4 regions of the Niveibacterium sp. genome follow, and region 3 is predicted to be linked to each of the others. Evidence: predicted binding sites of a transcription regulator. Region 3 holds the regulator's gene; each other region holds the start of a gene.
The links. Region 3 encodes sigma-54, which starts transcription at its own class of promoters, with help from an activator protein. Its sites were predicted from a motif close to TGGCACGCTTNCTGCTNA; they were not measured.

Region 1: the regulator sigma-54 is predicted to act here: its motif matches at 2,562-2,579, upstream of ACE3P0_RS12760 (circularly permuted type 2 ATP-grasp protein).
Region 2: the regulator sigma-54 is predicted to act here: its motif matches at 3,607-3,624, upstream of adh (aldehyde dehydrogenase).
Region 4: the regulator sigma-54 is predicted to act here: its motif matches at 1,985-2,002, upstream of flgB (flagellar basal body rod protein FlgB).

The regions. Positions count from the first base shown of each region.
Region 1 is NZ_JAYRDJ010000018.1:6,447-11,820, reverse strand. Features, by position in the region: gene ACE3P0_RS12775 (HlyD family secretion protein) at 1-318, shown strand, start outside; gene ACE3P0_RS12770 (ABC transporter ATP-binding protein) at 315-1,280, shown strand; gene ACE3P0_RS12765 (ABC transporter permease) at 1,282-2,427, shown strand; gene ACE3P0_RS12760 (circularly permuted type 2 ATP-grasp protein) at 2,628-4,049, shown strand; gene ACE3P0_RS12755 (alpha-E domain-containing protein) at 4,054-5,001, shown strand; gene ACE3P0_RS12750 (hypothetical protein) at 5,013-5,195, shown strand; gene ACE3P0_RS12745 (peptidase) at 5,297-5,374, shown strand, end outside.
Region 2 is NZ_JAYRDJ010000003.1:162,902-168,275, forward strand. Features, by position in the region: gene ACE3P0_RS04490 (sigma-54-dependent Fis family transcriptional regulator) at 1-1,680, opposite strand, end outside; gene adh (aldehyde dehydrogenase) at 2,030-3,550, opposite strand; gene ACE3P0_RS04500 (LysE/ArgO family amino acid transporter) at 4,072-4,674, shown strand; gene ACE3P0_RS04505 (EF-hand domain-containing protein) at 4,714-5,374, opposite strand, start outside.
Region 3 is NZ_JAYRDJ010000006.1:32,253-37,626, forward strand. Features, by position in the region: gene recA (recombinase RecA) at 1-415, shown strand, start outside; gene recX (recombination regulator RecX) at 436-885, shown strand; gene lptB (LPS export ABC transporter ATP-binding protein) at 872-1,594, shown strand; gene ACE3P0_RS06425 (RNA polymerase factor sigma-54) at 1,611-3,086, shown strand; gene hpf (ribosome hibernation-promoting factor, HPF/YfiA family) at 3,098-3,421, shown strand; gene ptsN (PTS IIA-like nitrogen regulatory protein PtsN) at 3,540-4,007, shown strand; gene hprK (HPr(Ser) kinase/phosphatase) at 3,994-4,938, shown strand; gene ACE3P0_RS06445 (PsiF family protein) at 5,012-5,374, shown strand, end outside.
Region 4 is NZ_JAYRDJ010000007.1:98,716-104,089, forward strand. Features, by position in the region: gene motD (flagellar motor protein MotD) at 1-137, shown strand, start outside; gene ACE3P0_RS07320 (flagella synthesis protein FlgN) at 186-662, opposite strand; gene flgM (flagellar biosynthesis anti-sigma factor FlgM) at 691-996, opposite strand; gene flgA (flagellar basal body P-ring formation chaperone FlgA) at 1,146-1,847, opposite strand; gene flgB (flagellar basal body rod protein FlgB) at 2,060-2,467, shown strand; gene flgC (flagellar basal body rod protein FlgC) at 2,483-2,890, shown strand; gene ACE3P0_RS07345 (flagellar hook assembly protein FlgD) at 2,905-3,597, shown strand; gene flgE (flagellar hook protein FlgE) at 3,617-4,852, shown strand; gene flgF (flagellar basal-body rod protein FlgF) at 4,924-5,374, shown strand, end outside.

The sequences.
Region 1 (5,374 bases), on a different contig from region 3:
GGCGAATGGGTGCCCGCCGGCAGCCCGGTCGTCAGTCTGCTGCCGGCGGGCAGCACCAAGCTGCGCTTCTACGTTCCAGAAGCCCGGCTCGCCGCGATGCGGCCAGGTCAGCGTATCCGCGTGCGCTGCGATGGCTGTGGCGAAGGCTTCACCGCGCGCGTCACCTGGGTCGCCAGCAGCGCTGAATACACGCCGCCGGTGATCTACTCGAAGGACAACCGCGCCAAGCTGGTCTTCAAGGCCGAGGCGCAGCCGGAGCGTGCAGTGGTGTTGGCGCCGGGGCTGCCGGTCGACGTGTTGCCCGAGGCGGGCCGGTGAACAATCTGATCGCACCGCTCGACATACCGCCCGAACAGCGTGCGGTGGATGTCGTCGGACTCACCAAGCGCTTCGGCGAAAAGACGGTGGTCGACCAACTCTCGATGCGGGTGCGCCGTGGCGAGGTGTTCGGCTTTCTCGGCCCCAACGGCAGCGGCAAGACCACGTCGATCCGCATGATGTGCGGACTGCTGACGCCGGACGCAGGCAGTGGCCACACGCTGGGGTATGACATCCTGCGCGACGCCACCGCGATCAAGCGCGAAGTCGGCTACATGACGCAGCGCTTCGGGCTCTACGAAGACCTGACGATCCGCGAGAACCTCGACTTCGTCGCCGGCGTCTACCAGATGGACCGCCGCCGCCAGCGCGTCGACGCCGCGATCGAGCGGCTCGGCCTGGCGGGGCGCGCCAACCAGCTCGCCGGCGGGCTCTCCGGTGGCTGGAAGCAGCGCATGGCGCTGGCTGCCTGCATGCTGCATGAGCCGAAGCTGTTGCTACTCGACGAGCCCACCGCCGGCGTCGACCCCAAGGCGCGGCGCGATTTCTGGGAAGAGATCCACGCGCTCGCCGCCGAAGGCATCACCGTACTGGTCTCAACGCACTACATGGACGAAGCCGAGCGTTGCCACCGCCTGGGCTACATCGCCTACGGCCAGTTGCTGGCGCTCGGCACGCCGGCACAGCTGGTGGAGCGCAGCGGCTTTTCGACCTGGCATGTGCGCGGCAACGAGGTGTCGGCACTGGCGGCGCAGTTGCGTGGTGCGCCGGGTGTCGACATGCTCACGCGCTTCGGCAACACCCTGCATGTCAGCGGTAGCGATGCGGCCGCGCTGGCCGCCGCGATCGCGCCGTGGCGCGCGGCGCCGACGTTCGAGTGGTCGGCCGCGGCGCCGCAGCTGGAAGATGTGTTCATCCATCTGATGGGCCAGACGCGCGACAACTTCCAGGCGGGGCACTGACATGTTCGCGCTGCTGCGGGGCCTCTCCTTCGCACGCCTCATCACCGTGATGCGCAAGGAGTTCATCCAGCTCCGCCGCGACCGCCTGACCTTCGCGATGATGGTCGGCATTCCGATCATCCAGCTCATGTTGTTCGGCTTTGCGATCAACGGCGATCCCAAACACCTGCCGACGGTCGTGGTGGCCGAGGAGCAGAGCGCGTTTGCACGCAGCCTGAGCGCCGCGCTGACCGTGTCGGACTATTTCGATATCGTCAGCACCAGTGCCACGCAGGCCGACGCCGACCATATGCTCGCCGAGGGCAGCGCACAGTTCGCGCTGGTGATTCCGGCCGACTTCTCGCGCAAGCTGATCCGTGGCGAGCGCGCGCAGATCCTGCTCGATGCCGACGCCACCGACCCCACCGCCACCGGCAACGCCATCGCCGCGCTCAACCAGCTTGCGCCTGCCGCGCTTGCACGCGATCTGAGCGGGCCGCTCGCCGCGCACCTCGCCGCGCCAGCGCCCTTCGATGTGGTGGTGCAGCGCCGCTACAACCCGGACGGGCTTACCGCGTGGAACGTCGTCCCCGGTCTGATGGGCGTGATCCTGACGATGACGATGATCATGATGACCGGGCTCGCGCTGACGCGCGAAGTCGAGCGCGGCACGATGGAGAACCTGCTCGCCACGCCGGTGCGGCCGGTGGAAGTGATGGTCGGCAAGGTCCTGCCCTTCATCCTGATCGGTTTCGTGCAGGTGGTGCTGATCCTGCTCGCCGCGCGCCTGCTGTTCAAGGTGCCCTTCGTTGGCGGGATGTCGCTGCTGCTGTTCGGCGTGCTGGTCTTCATTGCCGCCAACCTGGTCGTGGGCATCACGATCTCCAGCGTGGCGCGCAACCAGATGCAGGCGATGCAGATGACCTTCTTCTTCTTCCTGCCCTCGATGCTGCTCTCGGGCTTCATGTTCCCCTTCCGCGGCATGCCGGCTTGGGCGCAGTTCATCGGTGAGGCACTGCCGCTGACGCACTTCCTGCGGCTGGCGCGTGGGGTGATGCTCAAAGGCAACGGCTTCGTCGAAGTCTGGCCGCACCTGTGGCCGCTGTTGCTGTTCATCACGATCGTGCTGGCGATCGGTCTCAAGCGCTTCCGCAAAACGCTGGATTGAACTGTGCGCACCAGGACGGGGCGCGTGCCAGCCATGCGCCGATTTGGTGCGCCGCCGCACGAAACCAGCACGATCACGCGCCGCAACCGTGCATGCGGTGCCGCGGCAGGCTCGAAAGACCGGGGTTTTCCGGGTGGCACGGTTCTCGCAAAGCCCCTGTTGCCGGCTCGCAACGCAGCGAGCCGTACGCGGAGGCGAGCATGGGAGCAAACGGGGCGTTCTTCGATGAGATGAACGGCGCGGCCGGCGAAACACGGCCGCATTACGAAGCCTTCGAGCGCTGGCTGGAGGCGACCGAGCCTTCACGCATCGAGCGCAAGCGGGTACAGGCGGATGCGCTGTTCCGGCGCGCCGGCATCACCTTCGCCGTATATGGCGAAGCGGCGGGCACCGAGCGCTTGATTCCGTTCGACCTGATACCCCGCATCATTCCGGCTGCCGAATGGCAGCAGCTTTCCGCCGGCCTGTCGCAGCGGATCCGCACGCTCAACGCCTTCCTGCACGACATCTACCACGACCAGGAAATCCTCAAGGCGGGCGTGATTCCCTACGAGCAGGTGCTGCAGAACGCGCAGTACCGGCCCGAGATGAAGGGTGTGGACGTCGCGGGCGGCATCTACTCGCATATCTCCGGCGTCGATATCGTGCGCGCCGGCGCCGGCGAGTTCTACGTGCTGGAAGACAACCTGCGCGTGCCTTCCGGCGTGTCCTACATGATCGAGGACCGCCGCATGATGATGCGGCTGTTCCCCGACCTCTTCGCCACCCACCGCATCGCGCCGGTGGACCACTACCCGGACCTGCTGCTCGATACGCTGCGCACCGTCGCGCCGAATGGCGTGTCGGACCCGACCGTGGTCTTGCTGACCCCCGGCAGCTACAACAGCGCCTACTTCGAGCACGCCTTCCTCGCGCAGCAAATGGGCATCGAACTGGTCGAAGGGCGCGATCTCTTCGTTACGCACGAAGGCGTGTTCATGAGCACCACCCGCGGTCGCCGCAAGGTGGACGTGATCTACCGCCGCATCGACGACGACTTCCTCGACCCGCAAGCCTTCCGCAAGGATTCGATGCTCGGCGTGCCGGGCCTCTTCGCGGCCTACCGCGCGGGCAAGGTCACGCTGGCGAACGCCATCGGCACCGGTGTTGCCGACGACAAGTCGATCTACCCCTACGTGCCGGACATGGTGCGCTTCTACCTCGGCGAAAAGCCGCTGCTCAACAACGTACCGACCTACATGTTGAGAAAGCCCGAGGATCTGGCCTACACGCTCGATCACCTGGCCGAACTGGTGGTGAAGGAAGTGCACGGTGCCGGCGGCTACGGCATGCTGGTCGGCCCCGCCTCGACCAAGGCCGAGATCGAAGCCTTCCGCCAGCGCATCATCGCTGCGCCGGAGAAGTACATCGCGCAGCCGACGCTCGCGCTGTCCACCTGCCCGACCTTCGTCGAATCCGGCATCGCGCCGCGCCACATCGATCTGCGGCCCTTTGTGCTCTCGGGCAGCGAGGTCCGTTTCGTACCCGGTGGCCTCACGCGCGTCGCGCTGAAGGCGGGCTCGCTGGTGGTGAATTCCTCGCAGGGCGGGGGCACCAAGGACACCTGGGTACTGGAGGCCTGAAAACATGTTGTCCCGTACCGCAGACCACGTTTACTGGATGTCGCGCTACATGGAGCGCGCCGAGAACCTCGCGCGCATCCTCGATGTGCATCACCGCATGTCGCTGCTGCCGCAGAGCGCCGGCGAGATCGAGCGGCAATGGACCGCCACCCTCGACATCATGGGCATGCTGGGCGCCTACCGCGCACAGCACGACGCGATGGACACCGACACGGTGATGCATTTCCTGATGTTCGACCGCGACAACCCGTCGAGCATCGTCTCCTGCCTGCGCGCGGCGCGCGAGAACGCACACACCGTGCGCGGCACGCTCACCTCCGAGCTGTGGGAGGCGATCAACGCGACCTGGCTCAAGGTCAACGACTTCGCGCCTTCGCGCCTTGCCGAGACGGGGCCGACCGAGTTCTTCGACTGGGTCAAGTACCGCTCGCACCTGTCGCGCGGCGTTACCGTCGGCACCATGCTGCGCGACGAAGCCTTCCACTTCACGCGCCTGGGCACCTTCATCGAACGCGCCGACAACACGCTGCGCATCCTCGACGTGAAGTACCACCTGCTGCGCGGCGCCCACACCCCGAACGATGCCGCGGTCGATTACTACCAGTGGAGCGCGCTGCTGCACTCGGTGTCGGCCTTCGAAATCTACCGCCGCGTCTACCGCGATCAGATCACGCCGAGCCGCGTGGCGGAGTTGCTGCTGCTGCGCCCCGACATGCCACGCTCGCTCGCGTACTGCATGCGCGAGGTGTATGGCCTGCTGCAGGCGGTGGCCAACGGCCGCTCGGCCGAGACGCAGCGCCGCGCTGGCGAGTTCGAGGCGAGCCTGCGCTTCGGCCGCATCGAAGAGCTGATGCGCGACGGCCTGCATCCCTACCTCGACAGTGCGCTGGAACGCATCCTCGATCTCGGCCAGCGCATCTCCGAAGATTTCCTGGTTCCCGTCACCACCTGAGGAGGCCTGCCATGACCCGTTCGCGCCCGAATCAGCCAAAGCCCGAGATGCCCGCGACGCCGCCCGCCGCAATGCTCGCGCTGTGGACCAAGCCGCTCGAAGACACGCCGTATGCGTTACAGGCCGAAGCTGGCCGCTTTGCCCCCGAGCCCTGGCAACTGACACCGGCCGAACGCGGCGCACCGCCCGGCTGATCTTCGCTTCACGGCGGCCCCCAAGGCTGCCGTGAAGTAGCGCTGGCTCCGCCCCGCAAGGGCGGCGACAATTCCGCCTTTCCGCGACCAAGCCTTTCTCCATGACCTACTGCGTCGGCATGCTCCTCGACGCTGGCATCGTGTGCCTTTCCGACTCGCGCACCAATGCCGGCGTTGAT
Region 2 (5,374 bases), on a different contig from region 3:
CGCCACGCGCAGCGCGTTGTGCAACTGGCGCAGGTTGCCGGGCCACGCATAAGCGGCGAAGGCGCGCAGTACTTCGTCTTGAACACCGATTGCGAGGCCACCCGATACATCACGCAACAGGCGCGTCACCAGTTGCGGCAAGTCGCTGCGCTCGCGCAGCGCCGGCAGTTGCAGCGCGAGGCCGTTGATGCGGTAGTACAGGTCTTCGCGGAAGCCGCCGGCCGCCACTTCGTCGCGCAGCCGCCGGTGCGTGGCGCAGATCAGGCGCAGGTCCACCGCGATCGTGCGGTCGCCGCCCAGCGGGCTCACGCAGCGTTCCTGCAGCACCCGCAGCAGGCGCGCCTGCAGCGCCAGCGGCATGTCGCCGATCTCGTCGAGGAACAGCGTGCCGCCGTTGGCTTGCTGGATGCGGCCGGTTGCGCCTTCGCGCCGCGCGCCGGTGAAGGCGCCGGGCTCGTAGCCGAACAGCTCGGATTCGATCAGCAATTCCGGGATTGCCGCACAATTCAGCGCGACGAAAGGGGCGCCGCTGCGTGGCCCGGCTTCGTGCAGCGCGCGGGCGAGCATCTCCTTGCCGGCGCCGGATTCACCCTGAATCAGGATCGGAATGTCGTGCGCCAGCACCTTGCGTGCGCGGGCGACCAGCGCGGCCATCGTCGCGTCGCCAGCGGCAAGTTCGTCGAGATCCGGCGCATGGCGGCGCGGCAGCGGGGCGGCACGAGGCCGAGCCGCAGCGGTGGTCGGCGTTGGCAGCTCGCCACGCAGCCTTGCGTAAACCCGCAAGCCGCCGCGGGCATCGAGTTCGTGCAGTGCGGCGGGGTGACGGCGGGCGCTATCGAGCAGCCGGGCGAGCGGTTGCTCGAACAGTTGTGCAAAGCCGAGACCGTCCAGCGCGCGCCGGCGCAAGCCGAGTATCGCGAGTGCGGCCGGGTTGGCGCCGAGCACCGCACCGTCTTCGCGGATCGCGATGACGCCTTCGCCGAGCACGCCGACGTAGTCGACCTCCGGATGGAAGGCGAGAAGCAGATGGCGCGAGAAATCCGCTTCGAACAGGCGCTGCTCGATCCACTGCGCCGCCATGCGCGCGAGCCCCAGCGTGTGGGGCTGGTAGGCGCGGTAGTCGCCGGAGATGTCGAACACACCGACGAGCCGGCCGGTGGGGTCGAACAGCGGGGCTGCACTGCAGGTGAGTTGCGTGTTGTGCGCGAGGAAGTGTTCGCCGCCGACAATCTCCAGCGCGCGTGAGGTGGCGAGTACGGTGCCGATCGCGTTGGTGCCGCGCTGCGCTTCGCTCCAGTCCGCGCCGGGGCACAGCGCGACGCGCTCGGCGCGCGAGAGGAAATCGGCGTCGCCGAGCGAGCGCAGGATCAGCCCGTTGGCGTCGGCGAGGATCAGTGTTGAAGCGCTGTCGCGGATCTGCCGCGCGACGGTGTCGATCACCGGCTGCGCCAGCGCGATCAGCTGGCCGTTGCGTTCATGCGCTTCACGCAGGCGCGGCTGTGCAACCAGTGCGGGCGGTTTCGGCAGGTTGGGCGACAGGCCGGCCGCGCTGCTGCGCTGCCACGAGGCGAGCACTTCCTCGCCAACCAGCGTTTCTGGCGGCTCGCCCTGCACGAAGGCCATTTCGCGCGCCTGCGCGATGCGCTGGCGGTGAGCATCGAGCGTGGCAGGCAGGGGCATGGCATCACCTCGTGGCGGATCTGGGGCAGGCAGCATGGTCGCTCAAACCTTCGCGCAGCTTACGAGCCCGCGTCCGCACTGCCGCGGCCGCCTTCGGGCTGGCGGCCGAACTCGCCACGCGGATCGATGGCTGCAGAAAAAAAGAGGGGCGACAAGTCGCCCCACAAGGGAGGGATGGAGCATCCCGATTCGAGTTTTCGCCGCGCAACAGCCGCGGCTCTTCCAGCGAGAGTCCGTCGATCGGCGTCGCGAGCGCGGCGAGGTCGGGAGGAGGAGCGCAGCCGTACAAGTGGTACGGCGAGCACCGCAGTCCCGAGATCGCCGTGCGCAGCAGCCGAGCGGCGGATTCTCAGAAGAAGCCCAGGGCCTTGGGGGAGTAGCTCACGAGCAGGTTCTTCGTCTGCTGGTAGTGGTCCAGCATCATCTTGTGCGTTTCGCGCCCGATGCCTGATTCCTTGTAGCCGCCGAAGGTCGCGTGCGCCGGGTAGGCGTGGTAGCAGTTGGTCCACACGCGGCCGGCCTTGATGCCGCGGCCCATGCGGTAGGCGGTGTTGGCATCGCGCGTCCACACGCCGGCGCCGAGTCCGTAGACCGTGTCGTTGGCGATCGCGAGCGCCTCGGCTTCGTCCTTGAAGGTGGTCACGGCGACGACCGGGCCGAAGATCTCCTCCTGGAAGATGCGCATCTTGTTGTGGCCGCGGAACATCGTCGGCTGGATGTAGTAGCCCTCTGCCAGCTCGCCGCCAAGCTGCGCGCGGTCGCCGCCGATCAGGCAGCTCGCCCCTTCCTGCTTGCCGAGCGCGAGGTAGCTCTGGATCTTGTCCATCTGCATCTGCGAGGCCTGCGCGCCCATCATGGTCGCTGCATCGAGCGGGTTGCCCTGCTTGATTGCACGCACCCGTGCCAGCACGCGGTCCATGAACTCGTCGTACATTGATTCGTGGATCAGCGCGCGCGAGGGGCAGGTGCACACCTCGCCCTGGTTGAAGGCGAACAGCACGAGGCCCTCGATCGCCTTGTCGAGGAAGTCGTCGTCCTTAGCCGCGACGTCGGCGAAGAAGATGTTGGGCGACTTGCCGCCCAGCTCCAGCGTCGCCGGGATCAGGTTGCCGGCGGCGGCCTGGGCAATCAGCTTGCCGGTGGCGGTGCTGCCGGTGAAGGCGATCTTCGCGATGCGCTTGCTCGTTGCGAGTGGCATGCCGGCTTCCTTGCCGTAGCCGTTGACGACGTTGAGCACGCCGGGCGGCAGCAGGTCGGCGATCAATTCCACCAGCACCAGGATGCTCACCGGCGTCGATTCGGCCGGCTTCAACACCACGCAGTTGCCGGCCCCCAGCGCCGGCGCGATCTTCCACGCCGCCATCAGGATCGGGAAGTTCCACGGGATGATCTGGCCGACCACGCCCAGCGGCTCATGGAAGTGGTAGGCGATGGTGTTCTCGTCGATCTCGCTGATCGAGCCTTCCTGCGCGCGCAGCACGCCGGCGAAGTAGCGGAAGTGATCGACCGCGAGCGGGATGTCGGCGTTCAGCGTTTCGCGGATCGCCTTGCCGTTGTCGACCGTCTCGGCGTAGGCAAGGCGCTCGAGGTTGGCCTCGATGCGTTCGGCGATCTTCAGCAGGATGTTCGAGCGCTCGGCCGGCGAGGTGCGGCCCCACTTTTCGGCGGCGGCGTGCGCGGCGTCCAGCGCGAGGTTGACGTCCTCCTCGGTCGAGCGCGCGGCCTGGCAGAAGGGCTTGCCGGTGATCGGCGTGATGTTGTCGAAGTACTCGCCACGCACCGGCGGCACCCACTTGCCACCGATGAAGTTGTCGTAACGCTGCTTGAACGCGACGGGCGCGCCGGCCTGGCCGGGAAGGGCGTAGCTCATGGTCTGTCTCCTCCTGTTGTAGGTGTGCGGGCGATTGCTTCGCCTCGGAGATCCCTTCTGCAGTGCCCGTGCCAGGCTTCGTGGCGGCGTTGCCGGATCGCCCGAAAACCCAAGCCGTGCGGGCTTCTCAAGCAAACCGGCGTGAGCTAAGCGTTGAGGGTGGCAGGTGCTACGAGTGTCCAGTTTTGAAACACAGGCTGTTCCAGGGCGGAACACCTGATGTGCCGGAACTCGCGCGTCGCCGCGCTGAGCGACGGCGCAAGGCGGGCCTAAAGACGGCCGATTCTGAGTATTAACGTTGCTAATGGTTGATCTGTAAATTTCAGATCGCTAATTCGATGCTGCTTTGGCCGCTATCCTTTGTATCGCGGTCCGACAAAGGTTCCGCGAGTGCCCACGCAGTCGATACGTCCGCACACCGACCCGGTGCCGGTCGCAGCGTTGCCGCCTCTCCTTGCTGCCTCGCGCGGCTGCGGGCGTATCGACGGGCCTCGATAACAAGCAGAGCGATCAGGTGCAGCATGAACACCCACGTCATCCTTCAAGGTTTCCTCGTCACCGCCGGCCTCATCATGGCGATCGGCGCGCAGAACGCGCATGTACTGAAGATGGGCCTTACGCGACAGCATGTGCTGCCGACGATCCTGGTCTGTGCGCTGTCCGATGCCTTCCTGATCGGGCTCGGCGTGACCGGCATGGGCAAGGTGATCGAGCACTTCCCCGTTGCGGTGGAAGTGGCGACCTGGGGCGGTGCGGCCTTCCTGTTGTGGTACGGCCTGCGCTCACTGCGCTCGGCCTTCAGCGCGCACGCGCTGACGCCGACCGACGCGCCGACTATGCCGCTGAAGCAGGCAATCGTGCTGGTGCTCGGCTTCACCTACCTGAACCCGCATGCCTATCTCGACACGATCGTGCTGATTGGTTCGATCGGCGGGCGCGAGCATGGGCTGGACCGGGTCGGCTTCTGGCTCGGCTGCATTGCCGCGTCGGTCAGCTGGTTCATGCTGCTCGGCTATGGCGCGCGCTGGCTGGCACCGTTGTTCGCCAAGCCGGCCTCGTGGCGGGTGCTCGATGCGATGATCGGCGTCGGCATGGGGATCATCGCGATCTCGCTGCTGCGCTGAACCACCGGGGCGCTGCGGCACCCCGGCGTTTGCCGCGCATCAGGCCTGCGTCGACAGCAGGCTGGCGACGGCGGCGCTGTTCTGCTCGCTGCCGAAATTGCCGTAGGCGTGCGCCAGTTGCAGGATCTTCGCCATCAACTGCGCTTCACCGTTGGCCTGCGCGTTCGTGCTGCGGGTGTCGGTGCTGCTGCTGTCGCTGGTCTGCGTCGACTTGTCGTAGGCCATCGCTTCCTTGAAGCTGACCTTGCCGTCGCCATCGGTGTCCGCCTTGTCGAAGTTGCTGACGATCTTGTTCAGCAATTCAGAGCGCTTGCTGTCGCTGCTGCCGATTTCCTCGAGCTGACTGCTCAGCTGGTCTTTCGTGAAGCCGGCGTCGTCCTTCGGCGGCGGGGGCGGCATGCCACCTGCGCCGCCGGGCCCGCCTGCGCCACCCATGCGTGAGCTCATCAATTGCTGATCGAGCTGCGCGGCGAGGTTTTCGATCGCGGTGGAGAACTCGTCTTTCGTGACCTTGCCGTCGCTGTCGCTGTCGAACTGCTTGAAGACTTCGGCTGCGTCGATATCGCTGCGCTTGCCGCGCGCCTGGTCGACGAGGCTGAACGCGGTCGTCAGGTCATCTTGCGAGATGTAGCCCTGCTGGCGGGTATCGATCTTCGAAAACAGCGCACTGGCGAACTGGCTGGCGCCGGATGAAATGCCG
Region 3 (5,374 bases):
CGGCAACCCGGAAACCACGACCGGCGGTAACGCGCTGAAGTTCTACGCCTCAGTGCGTCTGGACATCCGCCGTACCGGCACGATCAAGAAGGGCGACGAGGTGATCGGCTCGGAGACCAAGGTCAAGGTCGTCAAGAACAAGGTCTCGCCACCGTTCAAGGAAGCGCACTTCGACATCCTCTACGGCGAAGGCATCTCGCGTGAAGGCGAGATCATCGACATGGGTGTCGAGCAACGCTTCGTCGACAAGAGCGGCGCTTGGTACGCCTATAACGGCGAGAAGATCGGGCAAGGCAAGGACAATGCGCGCGAGTTCCTGCGCTCGCATCCTGAGACTGCACGCGAAATCGAGAACAAGATCCGCGTTCAGTTGGGCCTGCCCGAGCTGCCGGCCGGGGAAGCTGCCGCGGCCTGAACGGGCCACGAAGACAAGCGATGAGCAGCGACGAGCTGAAAGCCCGCGCGCTGCGCACGCTGGCGCAGCGCGAGCACAGCCGGGCCGAATTGGCGCGCAAGCTCGCGGCGCATGGCGAGCCGGAAGCGGTCGAAGCGGTGCTTGAACGGATGAGCGAACTGGGCCTGCTGTCCGACGCCCGCTTCGCCGAAAGTTATGTGCGCAGCCGCGCCGGCAGGCTGGGCCAGCGACGCATCCAGCACGAGCTCGCACAGCGCGGCGTGGATCAGGACACGATCAGCGACGCGCTAGCGAGCGAGTTGGGCGAAACAGAGCTGGAACGCGCCCGGGCCATATGGGCACGCAAGTTTGGCAATGTGCCGGGCGATGCAAAGGAATGGGCGCGCCAGGCGCGCTTTCTGACCGCCCGCGGATTCTCCGCGGAGGTCGTGAGAAAAGTGTTGAAAGAGCCGTTCGATGAGTCTGCTTAAGGTAGGCGGTCTATCCAAGCGCTACAAGGCGCGCACCGTCGTGCGCGATGTTGGCTTCGAAGTCGGCAGCGGTGAGGTCGTCGGCCTGCTCGGCCCCAACGGTGCCGGCAAGACGACCTGCTTCTACATGATCGTCGGCCTGGTCCGCGCCGATGGCGGCAATATCATCCTTGACGACAAGGAGATCACCCACCTGCCGATCCACAAGCGGGCGCATCTGGGCTTGTCCTACCTGCCGCAGGAAAACTCGGTCTTCCGCAAATTGACGGTCGCCGAGAACATCCTCGCGGTGCTCGAACTGCAGAAGCTGCCAAAGGATCAGCTCACGGCCCGGCTCGACCAGCTGCTGGGCGAACTGGGCATCACGCACCTGCGCGACGCCACCGCGATGTCGCTGTCGGGGGGCGAGCGCCGCCGCGTTGAAATCGCACGCGCGCTGGCCACCAACCCGCAGGTGATCCTGCTCGACGAGCCCTTTGCCGGCGTCGACCCGATCGCCGTGATCGACATCCAGAAGATCATCCGCTTCCTGAAGGATCGCAACATCGGCGTGCTGATCACCGACCACAACGTGCGCGAGACGCTGGGTATCTGCGATCGCGCCTACATCATCACCGAAGGGGTGGTGCTCGCCAGCGGCCGCCCTGACGAAATCGTCCAGAACGACAAGGTTCGCGAGGTCTACCTCGGCGAACATTTCCGACTCTGATCGCGCAACCCCTACGATGAAGCCCTCGCTCCAGCTCCGTATCTCCCAGCAGCTCGCGCTGACCCCGCAGCTGCAACAGTCGATCAAGCTGCTGCAGCTATCGACCCTGGAGCTCAACAGCGAAATCGAGCGCATGCTGCTCGAGAACCCGTTGCTCGAACGCGAAGACGCGGAATCGGACCCGGAATCCTGGGGCCAGTCCGCCACCACCCCGAGCGGCGACGAACGCACCGACACCGCCAACGATGTCGCCGCGGAGGCAGCGGAGACCTCACCCGAACCGAGCGAACCGAGCTTTGACGATGCCGGCAGCTACGACGACGGCCCCACCGAGTGGTCCGGCGAAGGCGGCGGCAGTGGCAGCGGTAGTCGCGACGAGGACGACGAGACGGACTTCCAGGAATTCCGCGCGGCGCAGACCAGCCTGCGCGACCACCTGGATGAACAAGTCGCCCTGATGCCGCTGTCGGACCGCGATCGCGCGCTGCTGCGCTTCATGATCGAAGCGCTCGACGACGATGGCTACCTCACCCAGCCGCTCGAAGAACTGCTCGAACTGCTGCCACCCGAATTCGAAGTCGACGTCGACGAGTTGCAGATCGCGTTGGCGCATCTGCAGAACCTTGACCCCACCGGTATCGGCGCCCGTTCGCCGGGCGAATGCCTGAAGCTTCAGTTGCGTTTGCTACCCGAGAGCACAGCGCGCGATGCGGCGATGGTGATCGTCGAACAGCATTTGGAGCTGCTTGCCGCGCGGGACTTCGTGCGCCTGAAGCGGCATCTGGGTTGCAGCGACGAGACCCTGCGCGAAGCGCATCAGCTCGTCTGCAGCCTCGATCCACGCCCCGGTGCACGGTTTGCCGCAATCGAGACGCGTTATGTGATCCCGGATGTGATCGTGCGCAAGGTACGCGGCCACTGGAGTGCGACACTGAACCCGGACGCAATGCCCAAGCTGCGGATCAACCAGCTCTACGCCGGCATCCTGCAGCAGCACCGTGGCTCGGCCGGATCACTGGCCGGGCAGTTGCAGGAGGCGCGCTGGATGATCAAGAACGTACAGCAACGCTTTGACACGATCCTGCGGGTCTCCCAGGCAATCGTTGACCGCCAGCGGCAGTTCTTCGATTATGGGGACGTGGCAATGCGCCCGCTGACGCTGCGCGAAATCGCAGAGCAGCTTGATCTGCATGAATCGACGATCTCGCGGGTGACCACACAGAAGTACATGGCCACGCCAAGAGGTATCCTTGAACTGAAGTATTTTTTCGGCAGCCACGTCGCCACGGATTCTGGCGGCGCGTGTTCAGCTACGGCGATTCGTGCGCTGATTCGCCAGCTGGTCGCGGCAGAGGATCGCAAAAAACCGCTTTCCGATGCGCGGATTGCCGAGCTTCTCGGCCAGCAGGGGATAGTCGTTGCGCGACGTACCATCGCAAAGTACCGCGAGTCGCTCAACATCCCGCCGGTCAGCCAGCGCAAGATGATCTGAGAGGATAAATCATGAACCTGAACATCACCGGACACCATCTCGAAGTTACCGCCGCCCTTCGCGACTACGTAACGTCGAAACTGGATCGCGTGATTCGCCACTTCGATCATGTCACCAGCGTGAACGTGATCCTGTCGGTGGATAAGCTGAAGCAAAAGGCGGAAGTGACGGTACATGTACGCGGCAAGGACATTTTCGTCGAGAGCATCGAGGAAGATCTGTATGCCGCAATCGACGCCATGACGGACAAACTGGACAGGCAGGTTCTCAAGCACAAGGAAAAGTCCTACGATCACGGCCACGAGGCGCACAAGCGCCAGTCTGCAGAATCGTAATCACGGTCGCTCTAGTGAATCCCGGCGCGTAAGCTTGCGGAAAGCCCCCGCGCCGAACATGAGCTGACCCCGGATCTGCGCGCCTTCGGGCGCGCAGTGCATTTCTGAACCCCCAAGCATGAATCTCATCGCCCCGCTGCTGCCGCCGTCCAATGTGCTCGTCGACCTTGACGCGAGCAGCAAGAAGCGCGTTTTCGAACAGGCAGGCCTGCTCTTCGAAAACCATCAGGGACTCGCGCGCAGCGCTGTCTACGACGCGCTATTCACACGCGAGAAGCTCGGCTCTACCGGGCTCGGTCAAGGTATTGCGATCCCGCACGGCCGCATCAAGGGCCTGCGCGACGCCGTCGGCGCCTTCATCCGCCTCGCCCAACCGGTGCCCTTCGAGGCGCCGGACGGCAAGCCGGTGAACCTGATGTTCGTGCTGCTGGTGCCCGAAAGCGCCACCGAACATCACCTGCGCCTCCTGTCGGAACTGGCGCAGATGTTCTCCGACCGCAGCTTCCGCGATGCCCTGACGCTGGCCAGCGATACATCCGAGGCACACACCCTGTTCGTGAACTGGAACCCGAATGCGGCGAACTAGCGTCGCCCGCATCTACGAGGACAACCGCGATCGGCTCGGCCTGAGCCACCTCGCCGGCCCGCTCGATGTCGAGGTGCAGGTCCCGAACGAGAAGGTGTGGCCGGCCGAACTGGTCGGCCACCTCAACATCATCCACCCCAACCGCATCCAGGTGATGGGCGAAGCGGAACTGGGCTGGATTCGCCGCCAGGCACGCGACAAGGTGCAGCATCAGCTTGAAAGCATCTTGCTGGCGCATCCGCCGGCGATGATCGTGGCGGATGGCTGTGAAGTGCCGCCACTGATCCAGAGTGCATTCGAAAGCGCACGCGTTGCGATGTTCACGACCTCGGCCGAAACGGCGCGGGTGATCGATTCGCTGCGCACCTACCTCGCGCGCAACCTCGCCGAAAAGACATCGCTGCATGGCGTGTTCATGGACGTACTCGGGCTCGGCGTGCTGATCACTGGCGATTCGGGCGCAGGCAAATCCGAACTGGCGCTGGAACTGATCTCGCGCGGCCACGGCCTGGTGGCCGACGATGTGGTCGAGGTTTCGCGCATTGCGCCTGGCGTGCTCGAAGGGCGCTGCCCGCCGATGCTGAAGGACTTCCTCGAAGTCCGCGGCCTCGGCATCCTCAACATCCGCACGATCTTCGGCGAGACGGCCTGCCGTCGGAAGATGAAGCTCAAGCTGGTCGTGCATCTGCACCGTCAGATCCGCGGCGAGAGCCCACAGATGCCCCGCCTGCCACTGGAAGACGACATGCAGGACATCGTGGGGGTGCCGACGCGGCGCGTTACCTTGCCTGTCGCGGCCGGCCGCAACCTTGCAGTGTTGCTGGAAGCGGCGGTGCGAAATACCATTCTTCAGTTACGTGGCATAGACTCGATGCAGGAATTCGTTGATCGCCAGCGCTCGGCGCTGGATCTCGACGAAGAAGACCTGTAAGCCGACCGTCTTCACCGCGGCCGCGTGATCCGCGGCCAACATCTCGCCCAAAATCTCTCTCCGGAGGCCTTGCATGAAGAAGCTCGTGATCCTGGCTGCAGCACTGGCCGCGCAGTTCGCGTTGTTCCCCGCCCATGCCGCAGACGAAGCCAAGAAGCCGACTGCGCAGCAGGAAAAGATGAAGGTCTGCAACGAAAAGGCGACCGGCATGAAGGGCGACGAACGCAAGAAGTTCATGAGTGACTGCCTCAGCGCAAAGCCGGCCGCAGCCGCCGAAGCCGACGCGAAAGCGCCGACTGCGCAGCAGGACAAGATGAAGGTCTGCAATGAGAAGGCGGCAGGCAAGAAGGGTGACGAGCGCAAGAAGTTCATGAGCGAATGCCTCAGCGCAAAACCTGCGGCGGCCGACGCACCCGCGGCGGACGCCAAAACCGAG
Region 4 (5,374 bases), on a different contig from region 3:
CTGAAGGCCGGCAACGCAATCGCCGGGTCAGCATCCATGTCGAGTCGATGTTGCCGCCGAGCGCTGAAGCGCCCGCGGTCGGGCCGGTGACACCCAATCCTGGGGGAGCCGCGCTCGGGGCCACACTGCCGGAGTGATGTGGTGGCGGGGGTGATTCGGCTTGGGCGCTGATGCCGAAGTGCCGCTCAGGCGCGACCGAAAAGTCGGCCGCCCGGGCGGCTTGATGTCACGCCGTCGGCGTCGTAAAGACTGGGGCCGGTGCTCGCGAGCAGCACGCTCATCGCTTGTTGATTGGCCCGCAGCTGATCCCGGATGAACTCGCCGTTGCGCAGGTTGAGCTGCTGCGCGCGTGCGGCCAGATCAAGGTAGTGGCGCCATGCACGCTGCGTCTGCTCGGGTAGCTGCGCGATGAATTCTGCGATCTTGCCCGCTCGTGCATCGATACCGGAACGGCTGAGCAGTAGCGCGCGGGCGTTTTCCGCCTGCTGCAACTGGCGTACCGCGGCGGTCTTGTCTTCCGCCAGGCTCAGCAAGGCCTCGATCTGGCCGGTAATCAACAGTTCGTGTTCGTCCTCAAGTAGACGAACGAACCGCTCCAGCTGGCCCGAGACTTCGGCCAGCAGAGCGGAAAACTGTGCTTGGAGCAGGGCAGTCGGGTTCAAGCGCTAAGCAGCCTTGGCGTGCGCGAAATCAAGCCTGGCGAGGCTGGGCTTGCAGCATCTGGCGGACGCTCTCGATCAAGCCGTCGGCCACTTTTTCCGGATTGACGCGGAAACGTCCGTCCGAGATGGCTTGCTTGAGTTCGCCGACCTTGGCCGCATCCACTTCGGGCACTCCCGACAGGGTTGCTTCCATTTGCTGCAGGCGCGAAGCCAAGGGCGATACGTCAACCTTGGAACCCGCTTCAGCGCCGGGCTTGGCCGCGCTCTCGCGCGTACCTCGAGCCTTTACGTCGCCGGCGTTGCCGACGGACTTGTACGAACCTTCGATCTTCATGATGTCGCTCCTGTTTTCGCCTGTTCGATGACCTTGCGGCGTGGCATTCGCACCGTCAGCAAGGTCTTCTTCGGCTTGTTGTCAGGTTTAACGGCGCTATCTCGCGGAACTTTAAGCATTTTTCATCATTCCGCAGGGCCGGTTTTTCTCTACTGCCCCACCTCGACGCGGCCTCCGGTGCGGGCGATGCCCTGCAGCACGCGGCCGGATTCGAGCCGCACCTGGACCGGCTGGCCATCGGCGGCGGCAGTCAGTGCGACCCCTTCGTTCGCAACCTGAAAGCCGGGTCCTTGCGATATGACCTGGACGCGCTGCCCGCGTTCCACGGCCTGTACCACCAGAAGCTGGTTGCTGCGCAAGGCGGTGCCACCCGGTACGGCTTGCCGCAGTATGCGACCGGCGGCCTGCTCGGGGCGCGTCAGGGTGCCTGGCGGCAGCGCGGCGATGTCACCGCGGCGTACTTCCCAATCCTGCGTGTTCAGTACTTCGCCGGCGGCCAGCGGTCGGGCGGCGATCAGGTAGTCGTCTTCAACCCTGACGCGTGCCGGGATGAACAGTGTCCAGGCGGGTTGCGGGCAGCGAACGCCCACCGTGGTATGCCCCCAGGCGCGCTGGCCGCTTGGCAGAAAGGGCTGCAGTGCGCTGCAGCGCTTGGCGTTGCGGGGGATTGCGGTATCGGCAATTTCAACCGTGGCGACTTGGTTGCCGCGCGACGCGTCGGCAAGAAGGAACTGCGTGACTGCCTCGCGCAGCGCCTGTCGGGCGTCGTTCTCTGGTGCGGCCGGGCTGCTCGGCAGGGCGAACAGCAGCAGCGTGGCGATCAGGAAGCGTTGGACTGACTTGGCTCGCATGGCGCGATTGTCACACGGTCGGCGTTTGCCGTGCCGGCGGCAAGGCTTGCCGGCAGTGCTGGCCGCTCGCGCACGAATTGCCGCCTGAATCCCGGTCTTTTCGGCGCAAGGCCGCATGGTGCTAGCCCTGAGAATGCTGGCACGGAAGCTGCAAAGAGGTAGGCGAGTGATTCGGACCGCTTACTGCAGACCGGGCCACCAGGAGATTTGCGATGACCATGACCGCTCTAGACCGTCACCTCGGGTTCCAGCAAGCCGCGCTGAATGCGCGGGCTTATCGCCAGGAGTTGCTCGCGGCCAACATCGCAAACGCCGATACCCCGCACTACAAGGCGCGGGACATTGATTTCAAGGAGGCGCTCATGGGCGCACTGGATGGCAAGGTCAAGCCGCTTGCGCTGACGACAACGGCTCAGCGGCATATCGAGGGGGGTGTCAAGGCGCCGCTCGCGCCGTTCGTCAAATACCGTCAGGAGGAGCAGTCGGCGGTCGATGGCAACACGGTGGATATGGACGTCGAGCGTTCCGCGTTTGCCGAGAATGCGGTGCAGTACGAGGCGAGCCTGACCTTCATCAACGGCCTGCTGCGCTCGATGCAGCAAGCGATCCAGAACCAGTAAGCGCGGGCGGCCATCATGAGCATGCTTAATGTTTTCAACGTGGCGGGGTCGGCACTCAGTGCGCAGTCGGTGCGCCTCAATGCGGTCGCGAGCAATCTGGCCAACGCCGAAAGCATCGTGAAGGCCGATGGACAGCCCTATCGCGCCAAGCAGGTGATCTTTGAGGCAACGCCGATGGGCGGCAGCGGCGCGATGGGCGTCCATGTGAAGCAGATGGTCGAGTCCGCCGCGCCTGGCAGGATGGTGTACGACCCGAAGAATCCCGCTGCGAGCGCCGAAGGCTATGTGCAGATGCCGAACGTGGATGTCGTCGAGGAAATGGTCAACATGCTGTCGGCCTCCCGTTCATATCAGACCAACGCTGAAGTGATGAATACCGCCAAGACCCTGATGCAGCGCACGCTGCAAATCGGTCAGGGCTAAGCAGGAGCTCAACGATGTTTATCTCGAACAACACGAATACTGGCGCCGGCGTCGTCAGCTTGGATCTGCTCAATGCCCTCAACGGCACGAGCAAGAAGAGCAGCACCAGTACCGACGCGGTGTCGCAGGATCGCTTCCTGACCATGCTGACCACGCAGCTGAAGAATCAGGACCCGATGAATCCGCTGGACAACTCGCAGATGACGTCGCAGCTCGCGCAAATCAGCACGGTGGATGGTCTGAAGAAAGTGAACAGCACGCTCGAATCGATGCTGGGCACCTTCCAGACCAACGAGACGATGCAGGCGGCCGCGATGGTGGGCCGGGGTGTGCTGGTCGACGGCAAGGGTCTTCAGCTCTATCAGGGTCAGGCGCTGGGTGGCGTGGAGCTCGCTTCAGCGGCCGACAAGGTCAAGGTTTCGATCATCGACTCGAACGGGTCCGAGGTGGCCAACCTCGATCTGGGCGATCTCGAAGCAGGCTCCCATGTGTTCACCTGGGATGGCAAGACCAGCGCCGGCGCCGATGCAGCCGCCGGCAATTACACGATCAAGGTCAGTGCGGTGCAGGGCGACAAGAACGTCGACGCCACCGCGCTGCAACTCGGCACGGTCAGCAGCATCGTGCGCGGTGCGAAGGGTGTGGACATTGAAGTAGGCCGTCTTGGCATGTTCTCGATGTCGGACATCAAGCGGATTCTGTCCTGAGCGGGCGAGGAGAAGGACCATGGCATTCCAGCAAGGCCTCAGCGGGCTTAACGGCGCATCCAAGGCGATCGACGTCATCAGCAACAACGTCGCCAACACCAGCACGATCGGCTTCAAGAGCGCGCAGACCAAATTCAACGACGTGTACGCCGCGGCGCTCAACGGCGCGGCTGCCGGTGTGCAGGTCGGTATCGGTGTGAACGTCGGCGCCGTGGCGCAGCTGTTCAACCAGGGCAACATCACCCCGACTGGCAACCCGCTCGACCTGGCGATCAACGGCAACGGCTTCTTCCGAGTGCAGCAGCCGGGAGGAACGATCTCCTATACTCGCAACGGACAGTTTGAGATCGACAAGAACGGATACATCGTTAATTCCGCGGGCTATCGTTTGCAAGGCTATCCCGCAAACTCCCTTGGCGTGATCCTGCCGGCGACGCCGACCGACATTTACCTGAACACTGCGGATCTTCAACCGAAGCAGACCGAGTCGGTGAAGATGGGGATCAATCTTGATTCCCGTCAGACGGTGCCGACGGTGCCCTTCACCAGCACGGCCGCAGCGCCGCTACCCGATCCGCTGTCGTACAACTCGTCGACCTCGGTGTCTATCTTTGACTCCCTCGGCAATTCGCACATCTACACGATGTACTTCGTGAAGAGCGGCGGCGGCACCTGGGACATGCACACCTCGGTTGACGGCGCGGTTACAACAGGGCCGACACCGCTGGCCTTCGACTCCTCTGGCACGCTGACGACGGCCATGCCGATTGCGATGACGGCTACGATTGCTGCATCGTTTGGCGCCGTCTCTCCTATCTCGTTTGACCTGGATTTCACGGGTACGACCCAGTACGGCAGTGCGTTTGGTATTAACCGTCAAGTGCAGGACGGTTATGCATCGGGTCGCTTGTCGGGCGTGACGATCGCGCAGGACGGCACCTTGCAGGGCCGCTACAGCAACGGCCAATCGAAGATCCTCGGCCAGACGGTACTGGCGAGCTTTGCCAACCCGAACGGCCTGCTGTCGCTCGGTCAGAACCTGTGGGGCGAGTCGCCGGAATCCGGCCAGCCGCTGGTCGGCAGCCCGGGTTCGGGCAGTCTCGGGTTGGTGCAGGCGGGTGCTGTTGAAGAGTCCAACGTGGATATCACTGCTGCGCTGGTCGATCTGATTACCCAGCAGCGCAGCTATCAGGCGAATTCGCAGTCGATCAAGACGCAGGACCAGATCCTGCAAACCCTGGTCAACCTGCGGTAAGGGTCGGCTGAGGAGGGGTTGTGACCCGCACGTAGCCAAAGCAGTCAAGCCAACGGAAACGGAAACCACAAATGGACCGTGCGATTTATACAGCGATGACCGGCGCCAAGAGCACTCTGCTGCAACAGGCATCGGTTGGACACAACCTCTCCAACGCCACCACCGACGGTTTCCGCTCGGAGCTGCACCGCCTGCGGGCGGTGCCGGTGCAGACACAAGCCTTGCCGTCGCGCGCATTTGTTGTTGATGCCAGTGTGGCGAACGACTTCACACCCGGCGCGCTGCAGTCCACCGGTCGCGCGCTCGATGCAGCGATCAACGGCAAAGGCTGGTTTGCGGTGCAAACCTCGGACGGTGGCGAGGCCTACACCCGCGCCGGCCGGTTTGAAGTGAGCGCCAACGGCGAACTCGTCAATGAGCGCGGTCTGCAGGTGCTCGGTGAGGGCGGACCGATCGCGCTGCCGCCTGACAACAGCTACGAAATTGCCAGCGACGGCACGATCAGTGCGATTCCGCGTACCG